2 regions of the Actinomadura sp. RB99 genome follow, and region 2 is predicted to be linked to the other one. Evidence: riboswitches for the same ligand, from Rfam matches in the RefSeq annotation. Region 2 holds a riboswitch; the other holds the start of a gene.
What was found. Region 2 has a riboswitch for thiamine pyrophosphate ahead of thiC (phosphomethylpyrimidine synthase ThiC). Riboswitches for the same ligand answer to the same signal wherever they lie in the genome.

Region 1: another riboswitch for thiamine pyrophosphate. It lies ahead of amrb99_RS01855 (cytosine permease); the one in region 2 lies ahead of thiC (phosphomethylpyrimidine synthase ThiC).

Annotation. Positions count from the first base shown of each region.
Region 1 is NZ_JABMCA010000001.1:357,443-364,610, reverse strand. Features, by position in the region: gene amrb99_RS01880 (hypothetical protein) at 1-602, opposite strand, end outside; gene amrb99_RS01875 (heavy-metal-associated domain-containing protein) at 651-857, opposite strand; gene amrb99_RS01870 (DNA-formamidopyrimidine glycosylase family protein) at 1,286-2,149, shown strand; gene amrb99_RS01865 (SSI family serine proteinase inhibitor) at 2,225-2,686, opposite strand; gene amrb99_RS01860 (rhodanese-like domain-containing protein) at 2,733-3,068, shown strand; TPP riboswitch at 3,130-3,247, shown strand; gene amrb99_RS01855 (cytosine permease) at 3,240-4,610, shown strand; gene amrb99_RS01850 (PAS domain-containing protein) at 4,787-6,670, shown strand; gene amrb99_RS01845 (ATP-binding protein) at 7,069-7,168, shown strand, end outside.
Region 2 is NZ_JABMCA010000091.1:9,723-16,890, forward strand. Features, by position in the region: gene amrb99_RS43775 (sensor histidine kinase) at 1-1,146, opposite strand, end outside; gene gdhA (NADP-specific glutamate dehydrogenase) at 1,277-2,653, opposite strand; gene tsaA (tRNA (N6-threonylcarbamoyladenosine(37)-N6)-methyltransferase TrmO) at 2,731-3,153, opposite strand; TPP riboswitch at 3,244-3,357, shown strand; gene thiC (phosphomethylpyrimidine synthase ThiC) at 3,353-5,077, shown strand; gene amrb99_RS43795 (TetR/AcrR family transcriptional regulator) at 5,342-5,977, shown strand; gene amrb99_RS43800 (metallophosphoesterase) at 5,982-6,818, opposite strand; gene amrb99_RS43805 (NAD(P)H-binding protein) at 6,952-7,168, opposite strand, start outside.

The DNA of each region.
Region 1 (7,168 bases), on a different contig from region 2:
CTGCCCGGGGCCAGCGCGCCGGCGAGCCGCACCTCGTAGCCGTCCACCTTCGCGACCTGCTCGGGCCCCGGCAGCGGGACGGGCTGGAAGTCGCCCGCGGCGGCGACGTCGACGCCCAGCGTCAGCGCCTCCTCGGCGCCCTCCGGCTGGACGTCGGTGAAGAACCGGTACGCGCCGGCCTTGGGCAGGACGACCGCGACCTCCCACACGCCGCCGCCGACCTCGGTCGGGTGCAGGTGCTGGAAGCCGGACAGGTCGCGGCGCGCGATGATCAGGTGCAGCCGCTTGCCGTGCAGCGGCGTGAACCTGGTCACGGGCCGGCCGTCCGGGCCGTCGATGGTGAACCGGAAGTCGGTCCGCACGCCCGGCCGCACGTCGGTCGTCCGCGGGTGCAGGGTGTAGCCGCCCTGGCTGACCTGTAGCCCGCCGGGGACGGCCGCGGCCGCCGCCGTCCCGCCGTGGGACCCGTGCGAGCCGTGCCCGCCGTGCCCGCCCTCGTCGGCCTTGCCGACCGGGCCGGCCGCGGTGCCGATCGCGGCGGCCCCGCCGAAGACGACGGCCAGCGCCGCCACGTAGGCGCCCAGCTTGGTCGCGGTGTTCATCGTCCTTCACTCCACTCGTCTCGGCCCTGGTGCGCAGGGCGGCAGGCGTCAGGCCTGCAGGGCGTATCCCGCCTCCTCGACGGCGCTCTTGATCAGGGCGTCGTCGACGGGGGCCTCGCTGGTGACGGTCACCTGGCCGGTCTTGAGGTCGACGTCGACGGCGGTGACGCCGGCGACCTGCTCGACCTCCTCGGTCACGGAGGCGACGCAGTGGCCGCAGGTCATCCCGGTGACGGTGTAGGTGGCGGTGCTCATCTCTCGTCCTCCCTCATCGTGTACCCCCTGGGGGTATCTCGGTGGCCTCATGGTGCCACAACGCCGATGCCCCGCACAACCCGTACCCCCTAGGGGTTATTTCGAGATCCGGGTCACAGCGCGCCGCGCGGAGTTATCCACACCCTGTCCCGGGGGCCTCGCGGGGCGGGGCGCGGCGATTTGTCGATATTCGTCGAGGTATTCACCGCGGATCGCCCCGCCGGCGCGCCGAATCACGCGCCATGCACAAGGTTTTCCACAACCTTCCCCAGCCCTGTGGGCAACTCCGCCGCGTCGCCGGGCGCGGGGCGCCGCTCCCGTCGATGGTCTCGCGTTCCGCGCCCCCGGAGGGCCCGCTTGCGCAGGTCCGCCGCACGGCTGCCGGAGCGTTTACCTTGGAGGGGTCACGATCGGCGAGTGGAGGTCCGATGCCCGAGTTGCCCGAGGTGGAGGCGCTGGCGGCGTTCCTGCGGGAGCGCGTCGTCGGCCATGCCGTCGCGCGCGTCGACGTCCTCGCGATCTCCGCGCTGAAGACCTATGACCCGCCGGTCACCGCGCTGGGCGGGCTGACCGTCACCGGCGCCGCCCGGCACGGCAAGTTCCTCGACCTGGACGTCGACGGCATCCACCTGGTGATCCACCTGGCCCGCGCCGGCTGGCTGCGGTGGCGCGACGAGGTGCCGACGAGACCCGCCCGTCCCGGCGGGAAGAACCCGCTCGCGCTCCGCGTCCACCTCGACGACGGCTCCGGCTTCGACCTCACCGAGGCCGGGACGAAGAAGGGCCTCGCGGTCTACGTCGTCCGCGACCCCGCCGACGTGCCCGGCGTGGCGGGCCTCGGCCCCGACCCGCTGGACGAGTCGTTCACCGCCGGCCGGCTGCGCGAGATCGTCGCGGGCAAGCGCACGCAGATCAAGGGGCTGCTCCGCGACCAGAGCGTCATCGCCGGCATCGGCAACGCCTACTCCGACGAGGTGCTGCACGTGGCGAAGATGTCCCCGTTCAAGATCGCCGCGACGCTCACCGACGACGACATCGCGGTCCTGCACGAGGCGATCGTGACGACCCTCCGCGACGCGGTGGAGCGCTCGCGCGGCCTCGAAGCGCAGGACCTCAAGGGCGAGAAGAAGACCGGCCTGCGCGTGCACGGCCGCAAGGGCGAGAAATGCCCGGTGTGCGGCGACACGATCCGCGAGGTGTCGTTCGCCGACTCGGCCCTCCAGTACTGCCCCACCTGCCAGACCGGCGGCAAGCCCCTGGCCGACCGCCGCCTCTCCCGCCTCCTCAAGTAGCCCGCGGCGGGCGGGGCGGCCGGTCTTGGACTCGGCCGACCTCGGAAGCTCGGAAACCCGGCCGGCTTCGGGGGCTCAGCGGACCTTGGGGACGGGGCCGAAGACGGGGGCGATCTCGCTCCAGCGGTGCAGCTGGCAGCCGTCGTTGCGCTTGAAGGTCGTGTCGACGGGCTTGCCCCGCCAGGTGCCCTTCACCGTGGCGACCTCCGGGCCGCCGTAGATGTCGGTGCACATCCGGTCCTTGGGGACGGGCGCGAACGGGTCCTTGACCTTGGTGAGGGCGGCGCAGGCGTCGGCGGCCTTCGGGTGGTCGCCGCCGGCCGGGTCGCAGGTCAGCCTGTAGGTCGTGGCGGGAGCCTGGGCCGACGCCTTGACCTGGATGGTGAGGCTGTCGGCCGAGGGGCCCGAGGGCCGTACCGTGGTGGTGCCCGAGGGCCGCTCGGCGGGAAGGGTCTTGACGTGTTCGTCGCCGCAGGCGGCCAGTGAGAAGATCATGGCGAGCCCGGACGAGGCGAGGATGAGCGTCCGATACCGCATGCGTGATTCGACGCGGGGGGGCTTCGCGCGGTTCCATGGGGGTGTGATGATTTTCGGGGACGAGGTTCCGGCGGTGGTCGCCGCCGACGTTCCGCAGGGCGGTTACCTGCTCGACGTGCGCGAACAGAGCGAGTGGGACGCGGGGCACGCGCCCGACGCCGTCCACATTCCGATGGGGCAGCTGGGCGACCGGGCCGGGGAGATCCCGCGGGACCGCGAGATCTTCGTGATCTGCCGGTCGGGGGCGCGGTCGGCGCAGGTGACGGTGGCGCTGAACCAGGCGGGCTGGCTGGCGAAGAACGTGGACGGCGGGATGAAGGGCTGGGCCGAGGCGGGCCGCCCGATGGAGAACGGCGGGGACGGCGAGCCCTACGTGGCCTGACCGCCCTCCGGGAAATACGCCCCCTTTGTAGGGGTTGCGGGCGGTTGTACGATCGGTGCCGACCGATAACCGCGGGAGCTCGGGCCATGAGCCGGGCTGAGAGGGCGGCCTTCCTGGCGTCGCCGACCGCATGAACCTGTCCGGGTAATGCCGGCGTAGGGAGCGTGTCCCGTGACGTCCGACGTCGAGAAGACCCTCGCGCACGAGAGCCCGCGCAACGAGGTCCCGTACACCCTCGACGAGCCCGCCCCGAAGGTGCTCGGCTTCTGGGACCAGAGCGCGTTCTGGGCGAACCTCGGGGTCAGCCTGCTGGCCTTCTCCGGCGCCTACACCGTCCTCGCGCCCGATGCCGCCGGGACGCCGACGCTGGCGATCGCGGCGGGCATCGTCGCGATGATCGTCGGCACCGTGCTGGGCGGGCTGATGCTCGGCCTGGCCGCCGCGCCGGGCGCGCGGACGGGCCAGCCGGCGATGGTGCTGCTGCGCGGCCTGTTCGGCGCGCGGCTGTCGTACGTGCCGACGGTGCTGAACATCGCGCAGCTGATCGGCTGGGGCACGTTCGAGCTGATCGTGATCGCGGACGCGGCGCGCGAGCTGTGGGACGGGGTGCCCCGCTGGGGGTACGTCGTCGCGGCCGGGGTGCTCACGACCGTGCTGACGATCTGGCCGCTCGGGTCGGTGCGGCTGCTGCGCCGGTACGTGACGGTCGCGGTGATCGTCGCGCTCGCCTACTTCTACGTGCAGCTCGTCCGGCAGCCGCTGCCGGACCTGAACCACGGGTCGTGGCACGGGTTCTGGATCGGCGCGGACGCGGCGCTGGCGGTGTCGATCTCGTGGGTGCCGGTCGCCGCCGACTACACCCGGCACGCGAAGAGCGCGCGCGGGGCGTTCGGCGCGGCGTCGGTCGGGTACTCGGTCACGCAGATCGTCGCGTACGTGCTGGGGCTGCTGGCCCTGGCGCTCGTGGGCGGCGACACGGGCAAGGTGTTCGACCCGTTCCTGCACGTCGCGCTGGGCGCGGTGTTCTTCGCGGTGTTCGTGCTCCGGGAGGCCGACCAGTCGTTCGCGAACGTGTACTCCACCGCCGTGTCGATCCAGAACCTGGTGCCGCGCGCCGACCGCCGCGTCCTGTCGGTCGCGCTCGGCGCGGGGATCACCGTGCTGGCGCTGGTGCTGGACATCAACGACTACGCGGGCTTCCTGTCGCTGATCGGGTCGGTGTTCGTGCCGATGCTGGGCGTGCTCGCGGCGGACTTCTTCCTGGGCCGGGGCCGCGCCGGCGGCTGGGACGCGAGCCGCGCCGCGCCGTCCCGGTGGAGCATGATCGCGGCCTGGGTGGTCGGCATCGTCGCCTACCAGCTGATCAACTCCGGGACGATCGGCTGGTGGACGGACCTGTGGCAGCACGTGCGGGACGCGCTGCACTTCACCCCGCAGAGCTGGATGAGCGCGTCGCTGCTCTCCTTCCTCGTCGCGGCCGCCGCGACGCTCCTGATCGGCCGGACGGGCGCCGCCCGCCGGCCCGGTATTACCCGGCGGTAGGGTTGCCGGAGCCGCGCGCCGACGGATGCGCCGCGCCCCGCCGGAAAGGCACGACGGAGATGGCCGATCCCGAGGTCCCCGGGCCCCTGAAGTGGCGTTCCTCCCTTCGCGGGGGTCGCCTGGTGGGAACTTTTCGGCGCCGGTTGCCCGGCGCCGCACCGGGCTCCGGTGGCACGATGACAGGCGTGCAGCACGTCCACGACCCGATCGCGCGCGCCGTCATCGAGAGCGCCGCCGACGCGATCGTGGCCGTCGACCAGAAGCACCGCGTCACCGTGTGGAACCCGGCCGCCGAGCGGATGTTCGGCTGGAGCGCCGAGGAGATGGTCGGGCGCGTCCCGCCGATCGTCCCGGACGAGCTGAAGGCCGAGCACAACGCCGTCCAGGAGCGGCTGCTCACCCGGCGCGCCGGCGAGGGCGAGTCCGAGAAGGAGGGCGGGCAGATCTCGATCGCGACCCGCCGGTTCCACCGGGACGGCCGGCTGATCGACGTGCGGATCGACACGAGCCTGCTGAAGGACCCGGCCGGCACCCCGCTCGGCTGGGTCGGGGTGTACCACCCGGCGGAGGACGACGAGATCGTCCAGCACCACATGACGGAGCGGGCCCGGCTCGTCCGGCGGCTGAACGACATCGTCGCCGACCTGAACGCCGAACTGGACCTCGCCGTCGTGCTCGACCGGATCACGACCGCGCTGATCGAGCTGACCGGCGCGGACGCGGGCGGGTTCGTCCGGATCGAGGGGCAGCGGCTGCGGCTGGTCAGCACGTCGGGCCTGCCCGAGCACCTGCGCGGGACGACCGCCGAGCTGCGCCCGAGCCTGGTCGGGGAGCTGCTGCGGTCCGGCAAGACGGTCAAGCTCGCGACCGGCGAGCAGCGGCTCGGCGACCTGGTCTGGTCCGAGCTGCCCGGCCTGCACACCGTCGCGCTCGGCCTGTCCTACCTGCAGAACCGCCCGTACGGGGCGCTGTACGCGCTGTTCTCCGGACGCAAGATCGGGCACACCGAGCTGGAGCTGCTGGAGCTGCTCGCCGGGCACGCCGGCGTGGCGGTCGGCAACGCCGTCGCGTACGCGGAGGTCGTCCGGCAGCGGGCGCACGAGCGCGCGGTGATCGACTCCAGCGCGGACGGCATCGCGGTGCTCGACCACGACCTCGTCGTCCGGCAGTGGAACCCGGCCGCGCACGCCCTCACCGGGGTCCCGCCGGAGGACGCGATCGGCCGGCCGCTGCCGTTCGACATGCCCGCGCTCGGCGAGATGCTGACGTTCCCGCTGGAGTCGGGCGTCTGGCTGAACGTGCTGGCCGCGGAGATCGAGGAGACCGGCGAGCTGGTCGTCGACTTCCGCGACGTGACGGAGGCCAAGGCCCTGGAGGAGGCGAAGGACCTGTTCCTCGCCACCACCAGCCACGAGCTGCGCACCCCGATCACGGTCGTGCAGGGGTTCGCGTCGACGCTGGTCAACCGGTGGGACGAGCTGACCGACGCCGACCGCCGCGCCGCCGTCGCGACGATCGCCGAGCGCGCCCAGTCGCTCGGCCGGCTGGTGGAGCACCTGCTGCTCGGCTCCCGCGCGGGCGCCGACGAGCTGGCCGTGACGGTCGAGCCGTTCGACCTGACCCGGGTCCTGGAGGGCGTCGTCGCGGGGTTCCGGTCGCTGTCGCCGCTGCACCGGGTGGAGCTGGAGATCGAGCCGGGCCTGCCGCGCTGCCGGGGCGACGCGATGGCGACCGACATCGTGCTCGGGCAGCTGCTGGAGAACGCGTTCAAGTACAGCCCGGACGGCGGGACGGTCCGGGTCCGCGCGAAGGCTAGCCCGGCGGGGATCGCGGTGGCGGTCGAGGACGAGGGGATCGGCATCCGGCCGGGCGACCACGAGCGGATCTTCGAGCGGTTCGTGCAGGGCGAGGCGGGGGACCGGCGCCGGTTCGGCGGCATCGGCCTCGGGCTCTACATCGTGAAGCGGCTGACCGAGGCGCAGGGCGGGACGATCTCGGCGCACCCCGGCACGGGCGACAAGCCGGGCACCTGCATGCGGCTGGTCCTGCCGGCCGAATGACCGCCCGGTCGGTCACTTACCGTGAGGACAGCGCTCCGGCTGCGGCCGGGTGAGTCCGATGTGGCCCGCGGTTTGAGCGATCTTGGCCGGTGGCAGTGTTGCCCCGTGCGGGAAAGTACGGTGGCCACCGGGTGTGACGGACGAAACGCGCGCGCGAGGAGTAACCCGTCCTCCGGCTGGATAGATCCATGGATGGTCGCCGTAGGTGACGGGATCGCCGTCCCGCACCGGGCTCCGACGCCGCGTACGGGGGTGATCACCGTGACCGAACGGCCGGTGACTCGTTGTGCAGGTGGCAAACTGAATCGCTCAGGTTTCCGGCCCAGGCCATCAGGGCATTTCGGTCGTACCGGAAGAGCGGCGACGGGACTGGTCCGAGACAGCGGAACCACGGGGAGGTGAGGGCGTCGAGCGTCGTACTGCTGCCACACGCGCCGTCCAGCGTCGCGGTCGCCCGCAAGCGCCTCAGCTCCGAGCTGGCCGCCTCGGGGGTCTACG
Region 2 (7,168 bases):
CGTGCCGTCCCGGAGGGCGGCCGGGAAGACGGCGGTGACCGCGAAGCCGCCGTCCTCGCCGGGGCCGGCGTCCAGCGTCCCGCCGACGCTGCGCGCCCGCTCGATCATGCCGAGGATCCCGAACCCCTCCGGCTCGGCGCCGGAGGGGCCCCGGCCGTCGTCGGCGACGCGCACGACGAGCCCCCGCTCCTCGCGCGCGAGGGTCACCGCGACGCGGCGCGCGCCGGCGTGCTTGACGACGTTGGTCAGGGCCTCCTGGACGATCCGGTACGCGGCGACGCCGATCTCCGGCGGCGCGCCGGCGGCGCCGTCGGCGCTCAGCGTCACCTCCAGGCCGGCGGCCCGGGCCGCGTCCACGAGGCCGGGGATCGCGTCCGGGCCGGGCAGCTCGGCGGGCCCGCCGACATCGGTGCCGCGCAGGACCTGCAGGGTGCCGCGCAGCTCGGTGCGGGCCTCCCGGCAGGTCGCGGCGATCGATCCGAGCGCCTCGGCCAGCTCCGCGCGGTCGAGCGGCCGGTCGCCGGCGACGAGGTGGGCGGCGGCGCCCGCCTGCACGCCGATGACGGTGATGCTGTGCGCGAGCAGGTCGTGCAGGTCGCGGGCGATCCGCAGGCGCTCCTCGGCGACCCGGCGGCGCGCCTCCTCCTCGCGGGTGCGCTCGGCGCGCTCGGCCCGCTCGGTGATCGTGGCGAGCCGGGCGCGGTGCGACCGCCAGACCTGCACGGCGATCACCACCGACACCACGGCCTCGATCACCGCGATCTGCTCGCGGACGGAGCCGCCGCCCGCCCGCAGCGCCATCGTGATCACGCAGACGAACAGCAGCAGGCCGGCCACCGTCAGGACGGCGCGGACCCGGCGCCCGAACACCGCGTAGGCGAACAGCGCGATCACCTCGGCCGGGATCAGCGCGTGATGCTGGTACTGCAGCAGGTGGTACGGCAGCGTCAGGACGACCAGCACGACGAGCGCGAGCGCCGGGCGGCGCCGGATCACCGCGAGCGGCACGTGGGCGCCGGCCAGCAGGAGGACGCCCCAGGCGTCCAGCGGCCGCGTCCCCGGCCACGCGAGCGCGGCGGCGACGGCCGCGGCGGCCAGCAGCGTCGTCAGCAGGGCGTCTCGGGTCGCCGTGTCGGGCCGGGGCATCGTCACCACGTGCCCATCCTCCCCGACTCCGCGGCCGGCGCGCACCCGCCCCGCGGCGTGCCGCACCCCGGGGCCGCGTTCCCGCCGGTCCCGGGCGCGGCGCCGCCCGGGCGGCGCCCCGGGGCCGAGGTCAGATGAGGCCCTGGGCGAGCATCGCCTCGGCGACGCGCTCAAACCCCGCGATGTTGGCGCCCACCACGTAGTTCCCGGGCGCGCCGTAGCGCTCGGAGGTCTCGTCGCAGGTGTTGTGGATCCGCGTCATGATCTCCGCCAGCTCCGCCTCGGCCTTCGGGAACGTCCACATCTCGCGTCCCGCGTTCTGCCGCATCTCCAGGGCGCTGACGGCGACGCCGCCGGCGTTGGCGGCCTTGCCCGGGCCGAACGCGACGCCCGCCTCCTGCAGCACGTGGACCGCCTCGGGCGTGGTGGGCATGTTGGCGCCCTCGGAGACGGCCTTCACGCCGTTGCGGACCAGCACCCGCGCGGCCTGGGCGTCCAGCTCGTTCTGCGTCGCCGACGGCAGCGCGATGTCGGCCGGGACGTCCCAGACGCTGCCGCCCCGGACGAACCGGGCGGACGCGCCGCGCCGCTCGGCGTAGTCGGCGACCCGGCCCCGCTCGACCTCCTTGATCTGCTTGAGCAGTTCGAGGTCGATGCCCTTCTCGTCCACCACGTAGCCGCCCGAGTCGGACACCGTGATCACGTTGGCGCCGAGCTGCTGCGCCTTCTCGATGCTGTAGATCGCGACGTTGCCGGATCCGGACACGGTGACGGTCTGGCCGTCCAGCTCCTCGCCGCGCTTGCGGAGCATCTCGGCGGTGAACATCACGTTGCCGTAGCCGGTGGCCTCGGTCCGGCACGCCGACCCGCCCCAGGGCTGGCCCTTCCCGGTGAGGACGCCCGCCTCCCAGCGGTTGCTGATCCGCCGGTACTGGCCGAACAGGAAGCCGATCTCCCGGCCGCCGACGCCGATGTCCCCGGCCGGGACGTCGGTGTCGTCGCCGATGTGGCGGTGCAGCTCGGTCATGAACGACTGGCAGAACCGCATCACCTCGGCGTCCGAGCGGCCGCGCGGGTCGAAGTCGCTGCCGCCCTTGCCGCCGCCGATGCCGAGACCGGTCAGCGCGTTCTTGAAGATCTGCTCGAAGCCGAGGAACTTCACGATGCCGAGGTTCACCGACGGGTGGAAGCGCAGGCCGCCCTTGTACGGGCCGAGCGCGCTGTTGAACTCCACCCGGAAGCCGCGGTTGACATGCACCGCGCCGGAGTCGTCGGTCCACGGCACCCGGAAGACGATCTGCCGCTCGGGCTCGACGAGCCGCTCCAGCACCCCCTGGCCGGCGAGCTCGGGGCGGGCGGCGACGGCCGGTCCGAGCGACTCCAGCACCTCGTGGACGGCCTGGTGGAACTCCGGCTCCCCCGGGTCGCGGACGAGGACGCGCTCGTAGGCCTTGTCCAGCACGGTGTGCGTGCCGGTCGCGTTCTGCGGCCGGGGGGAAACGGGCATGCCGGGTCCTTCCTCAGACGGTGATCATGCCTCTCCACTTTAGGCGGTGGTCTGGACCACCGCGGAGCACGGGCCGGTCAAAGGCCGGTACCCCCCGCGAGAACGGGCTTGACGTCCAGCACCGGCGTGCCGTCGAGCGCCTCCAGGCCGCGGACGCGCACGCGCCGCCCGGTGACCTGGAGGATCTCCACGGGGTGCAGGCCGATCGGGTTCGGGCGGGCCGGGGAGCGGGTGGCGAACACGCCGGTCTCGGGGTTGCGCGGGTCGTCGCGCGGCCGGGTCCGCAGCACGTCCCGCGGAGCCAGGTGCAGCCAGGTGAGCACGATGATCCGGTCGCCGTCGCCGAGCCCCTCCAGGGCCGCCTGGTACGACGGCTCGAAGACCAGCCACGCGTCGGGGGCGCCCTCCGTCCCCTGCTTGGGCGCCTCGGCGCGGTCGCTGAGGGGGGACGACACGTGGCCGACGGGTGTGAGGGCGAAGTCATCGCGGATGTTCTCCATGCCCTGATCCTCCCAGCCCCGTCGCGCGGGCGCGTTCTACCCCGGCGGCGGTGGTTGCCGCAACGGGGGTGCGCCGGGTTACCGTCGAGCACGACAGATCGCGGGGGCCCGGCGAACCGGGCTGAGATAGCGGCTGGGACGGCCGCTGACCGCATGAACCTGACCGGGTAATGCCGGCGTAGGGAGAGATCGAGTCGTCATGACCGAATCCGTGGTTCCAGCTGCCCGCAAGACCTACCTCCAGGGTTCCCGCCCGGGGGTGCGCGTTCCCATGCGGGAGGTCCCGCTGACCAACGGCGACGTCGTCGTCCTGTACGACACGTCCGGGCCGTACACCGACCCCGACCACGAGACCGACGTCCGCAAGGGGCTGCCCGCGCTGCGGGAGGCGTGGATCGCCGAGCGCGGCGACACCGAGCCGTACGACGGGCGGGCGGCGCGCCCCGAGGACGACGGGCGCCGCTCCGCGCCCGCGGCCGACGGGCCGCTCCCCCGCAGGCCGCGCCGGGCGAGCGGCGGCGCGGTGACCCAGCGCGCCTACGCGCGGCGCGGGGAGATCACCGCCGAGATGGAGTTCGCGGCGCTGCGCGAGGGCGTGGCGCCGGAGTTCGTCCGCGACGAGCTGGCGGCGGGCCGGGCGGTGCTGCCCGCCAACGTCAACCACCCGGAGATCGAGCCGATGGTCATCGGCCGGAGCTTCCTGGTGAAGGTGAACGCCAACATCGGCAACTCGGCGGTGGCGTCCTCGATCGAGGACGAGGTCGAGAAGATGACGTGGGCGACCCGCTGGGGCGCCGACACGATCATGGACCTGTCGACGGGCCGGGACATCCACACCACCCGCGAGTGGATCCTGCGCAACTCGCCGGTGCCGGTCGGGACCGTCCCGCTGTACCAGGCGGTGGAGAAGGTCGGCGGCGACCCGGCGGAGCTGACCTGGGACGTCTTCCGCGACACCGTGATCGAGCAGGCCGAGCAGGGCGTCGACTACATGACCGTGCACGCGGGCGTGCTGCTGCGGTACGTGCCGCTGACGGCGCGGCGGAAGACCGGCATCGTCTCGCGCGGCGGGTCGATCATGGCGGCGTGGTGCCTGGCGCACCACGAGGAGAACTTCCTCTACACCCGCTTCCGCGAGCTGTGCGAGATCTTCGCGGCCTACGACGTCACCTGGTCGCTCGGCGACGGGCTGCGGCCCGGCTGCATCGCGGACGCCAACGACGAGGCGCAGTTCGCGGAGCTGCGCACGCAGGGCGAGCTCACCCGGATCGCCGCCGAGTTCGACAACCAGGTGATGAACGAGGGCCCGGGCCACGTCCCGATGCACAAGATCAAGGAGAACGTGGACCTGCAGCAGGAGTGGTGCGACGGCGCGCCGTTCTACACGCTGGGGCCGCTGACCACCGACATCGCGCCGGGCTACGACCACATCACCTCGGCGATCGGCGCCGCGATGATCGGCTGGCACGGCACCGCGATGCTCTGCTACGTCACGCCGAAGGAGCACCTCGGGCTGCCGGACCGCGACGACGTCAAGGCCGGCGTGATCGCCTACAAGATCGCGGCGCACGCCGCCGACCTGGCCAAGGGGCATCCGGGCGCGCAGGCGTGGGACGACGCGCTGTCGGACGCGCGGTTCGACTTCCGCTGGGAGGACCAGTTCGACCTGTCGCTGGACCCGGACACCGCGCGGGCGTTCCATGACGCGACGCTCCCGGCGGCGCCGGCGAAGACCGCGCACTTCTGCTCGATGTGCGGGCCGCACTTCTGCTCGATGAAGATCACCCGGGACGTCCGCCGGTACGCCGGCGAGCACGGACTGGCCGAGGAGGAGGCGCTCGCCGCCGGGATGCGGGAGAAGGCCGGGGAGTTCCGCGCCGGAGGCGGGCGCGTGTACCTGCCGCTGGCGCCCGGCGGTTCCTGACCGGGGACCGGGCCGGGAGACCGGTCACCGGCGCCCTCGGTGAGGGCGGCCCCCTTCCCTCACCGGAGCCCGCCGCGAACCGCGTGCCGCGGCGGGCTCCGGCCGCTCGGATCCCCCCTCGCGGGACACCGGCCGGGCGGACACGGCCGCCTGCCCGGGGTGGCGCGGCGCGCTGCGACTAGACTTCAGGGAACGTTCCAACACCGCGGACCGTCCCCCTGCACGCCGCGGTCGCGCACGCGTCAGGAAGGACCGGGGACCCAGGTGACCAGCGACGACACGCCGCGCACCCGTGCGCCGCGCGCGGACGTCCGCCGCAACCGCGCCCGGCTGCTCGCCGCTGCGCGCGAGATGTTCCTGCGCGACGGCGCGGGCGCCTCCCTGGAGGGCGTCGCCCGCCTGGCGGGCGTCGGCGTCGGGACGCTCTACCGCCACTTCCCCACCCGGCAGGACCTCCTGGAGGCGCTGCTCGCCGACGCCTACGACGCGCTCGCGGAGCGGGGCCGCGAGCTGCTGGAGTCGCCGGAGCCGGGGCGGGCGCTCCTCGCGTGGCTGGACGACTTCGTCGCCGCCGTGTCGGTGTTCCAGGGGACGGCCCCGTCCGTCCTGGTCTCCTTGCGCGGCGAGCGCTGCGAGGCGTTCCGGTCGTGCCGCGCCATGCGGGACGCGGGCGCTGCGCTGTTCGCGCGCGCGCAGGAGTACGGCGAGGCGCCCGCCGGGGCCGCGTTCCTGGACGTGCTGAAGCTCGCGGGCGGGATCGCGATGGCCGGCGAGCGGGAACCCGGCGCCGCCCGGCGGCTGCTTTCCCTCGCCGCGTCCGGCATCGTCCCCAGCGCCGCGCACGGCGAGAGCGGCGCCGCGCACGACGGGTCGGGCGGCGCGCCGGACCCGTCCGGCTGAGGCGTCAGTTCTCGGCGGGGACGGGGAGGACGCGGCGCGGCCCCTCCGGCCCGCCGCCCTTCGCGCGCCATTCGCGCGGGTAGCCGACCGACACCTCGATGTGCGGCACGCCGTCCGTCCAGATCGTCCGGGGGATGTGCAGGTGGCCGTACACGACGGCGACGGCGCCGAACCTGGAGTGCCATGACTCCGTGCGCTCGGTGCCGCACCACTGCGCGAACTCCGGGTACCAGAGCACGCGGGTGGGTTCGCGGACGAGCGGCCAGTGGTTGACCAGCACGGTCCGGGTGCCGGGCGCGAGGGCCGCGAGCCGCTCCTCGGTGTAGGCGATCCGGGCGTCGCACCAGGCGTCCCGGGTGAGGTGCGGGTCCGGGTGCAGGTAGACCTCGTCGGTGCAGACGACGCCGGAGTCGTGCGCGATCTTCAGCGCCTCCTCCTTGGTGGACGCGCCGTCCGGCCGGAACGTGTAGTCGTACAGCAGGAAGAGCGGGGCGACCGTGACCGGGCCGTCCGCGCCGTCCCAGACCGGGTACGGGTCCTCGGGCGTGAGCACGCCGAGCCCGCGGCACATGTCGACGAGCCGCCGGTAGCGGGCCTCGCCGCGCAGGGCCACCGGGTCGTCCTTGACCGTCCAGAGCTCGTGGTTGCCGGGGACCCACAGCACGCGGTCCCACCGCCCGGCCAGCACGCCGAGCGCCCACTCGACGTCGGCGAACCGCTCCGCGACGTCGCCCGCCACGATCAGCCAGTCGCCCGGCGCCGCGGGCTCCAGCGCCTCGACGAAGGCGCGGTTCTCGGGGAACCCGACGTGCAGGTCGCTGATCGCGTACACACCGCTCATGCCGTGATCGTAAGCGCAAACCGGGCGCGGCCCGCGCCCGGCGGGCGGGCGCGGGCCGCGGCCGGGGCGGGGATCGCCGTGCCCGGCCGTGCTTCCTCCAGGTCAGCCGCTCGACGCGGCGGACGGGGCGGGTTCAGGCGTTCCAGATGCCGGTGGCGGCGGTCTCGCGGGCGTAGTCGGCGAAGTCGCGGGCCTCGCGGCCGAGGGCGCGGCGGACGCCGTCGGCGGGTTCGGCGTTGCGGCCGTCCAGCACGGTGGTGAACAGGTACGTCAGCAGGCCGGCGACCTCGCCGGGGAGGCCGTGCTCCTTGAGCGCCGCCGCGTAGTCGTCCGCGCCGACCCGCACGTAG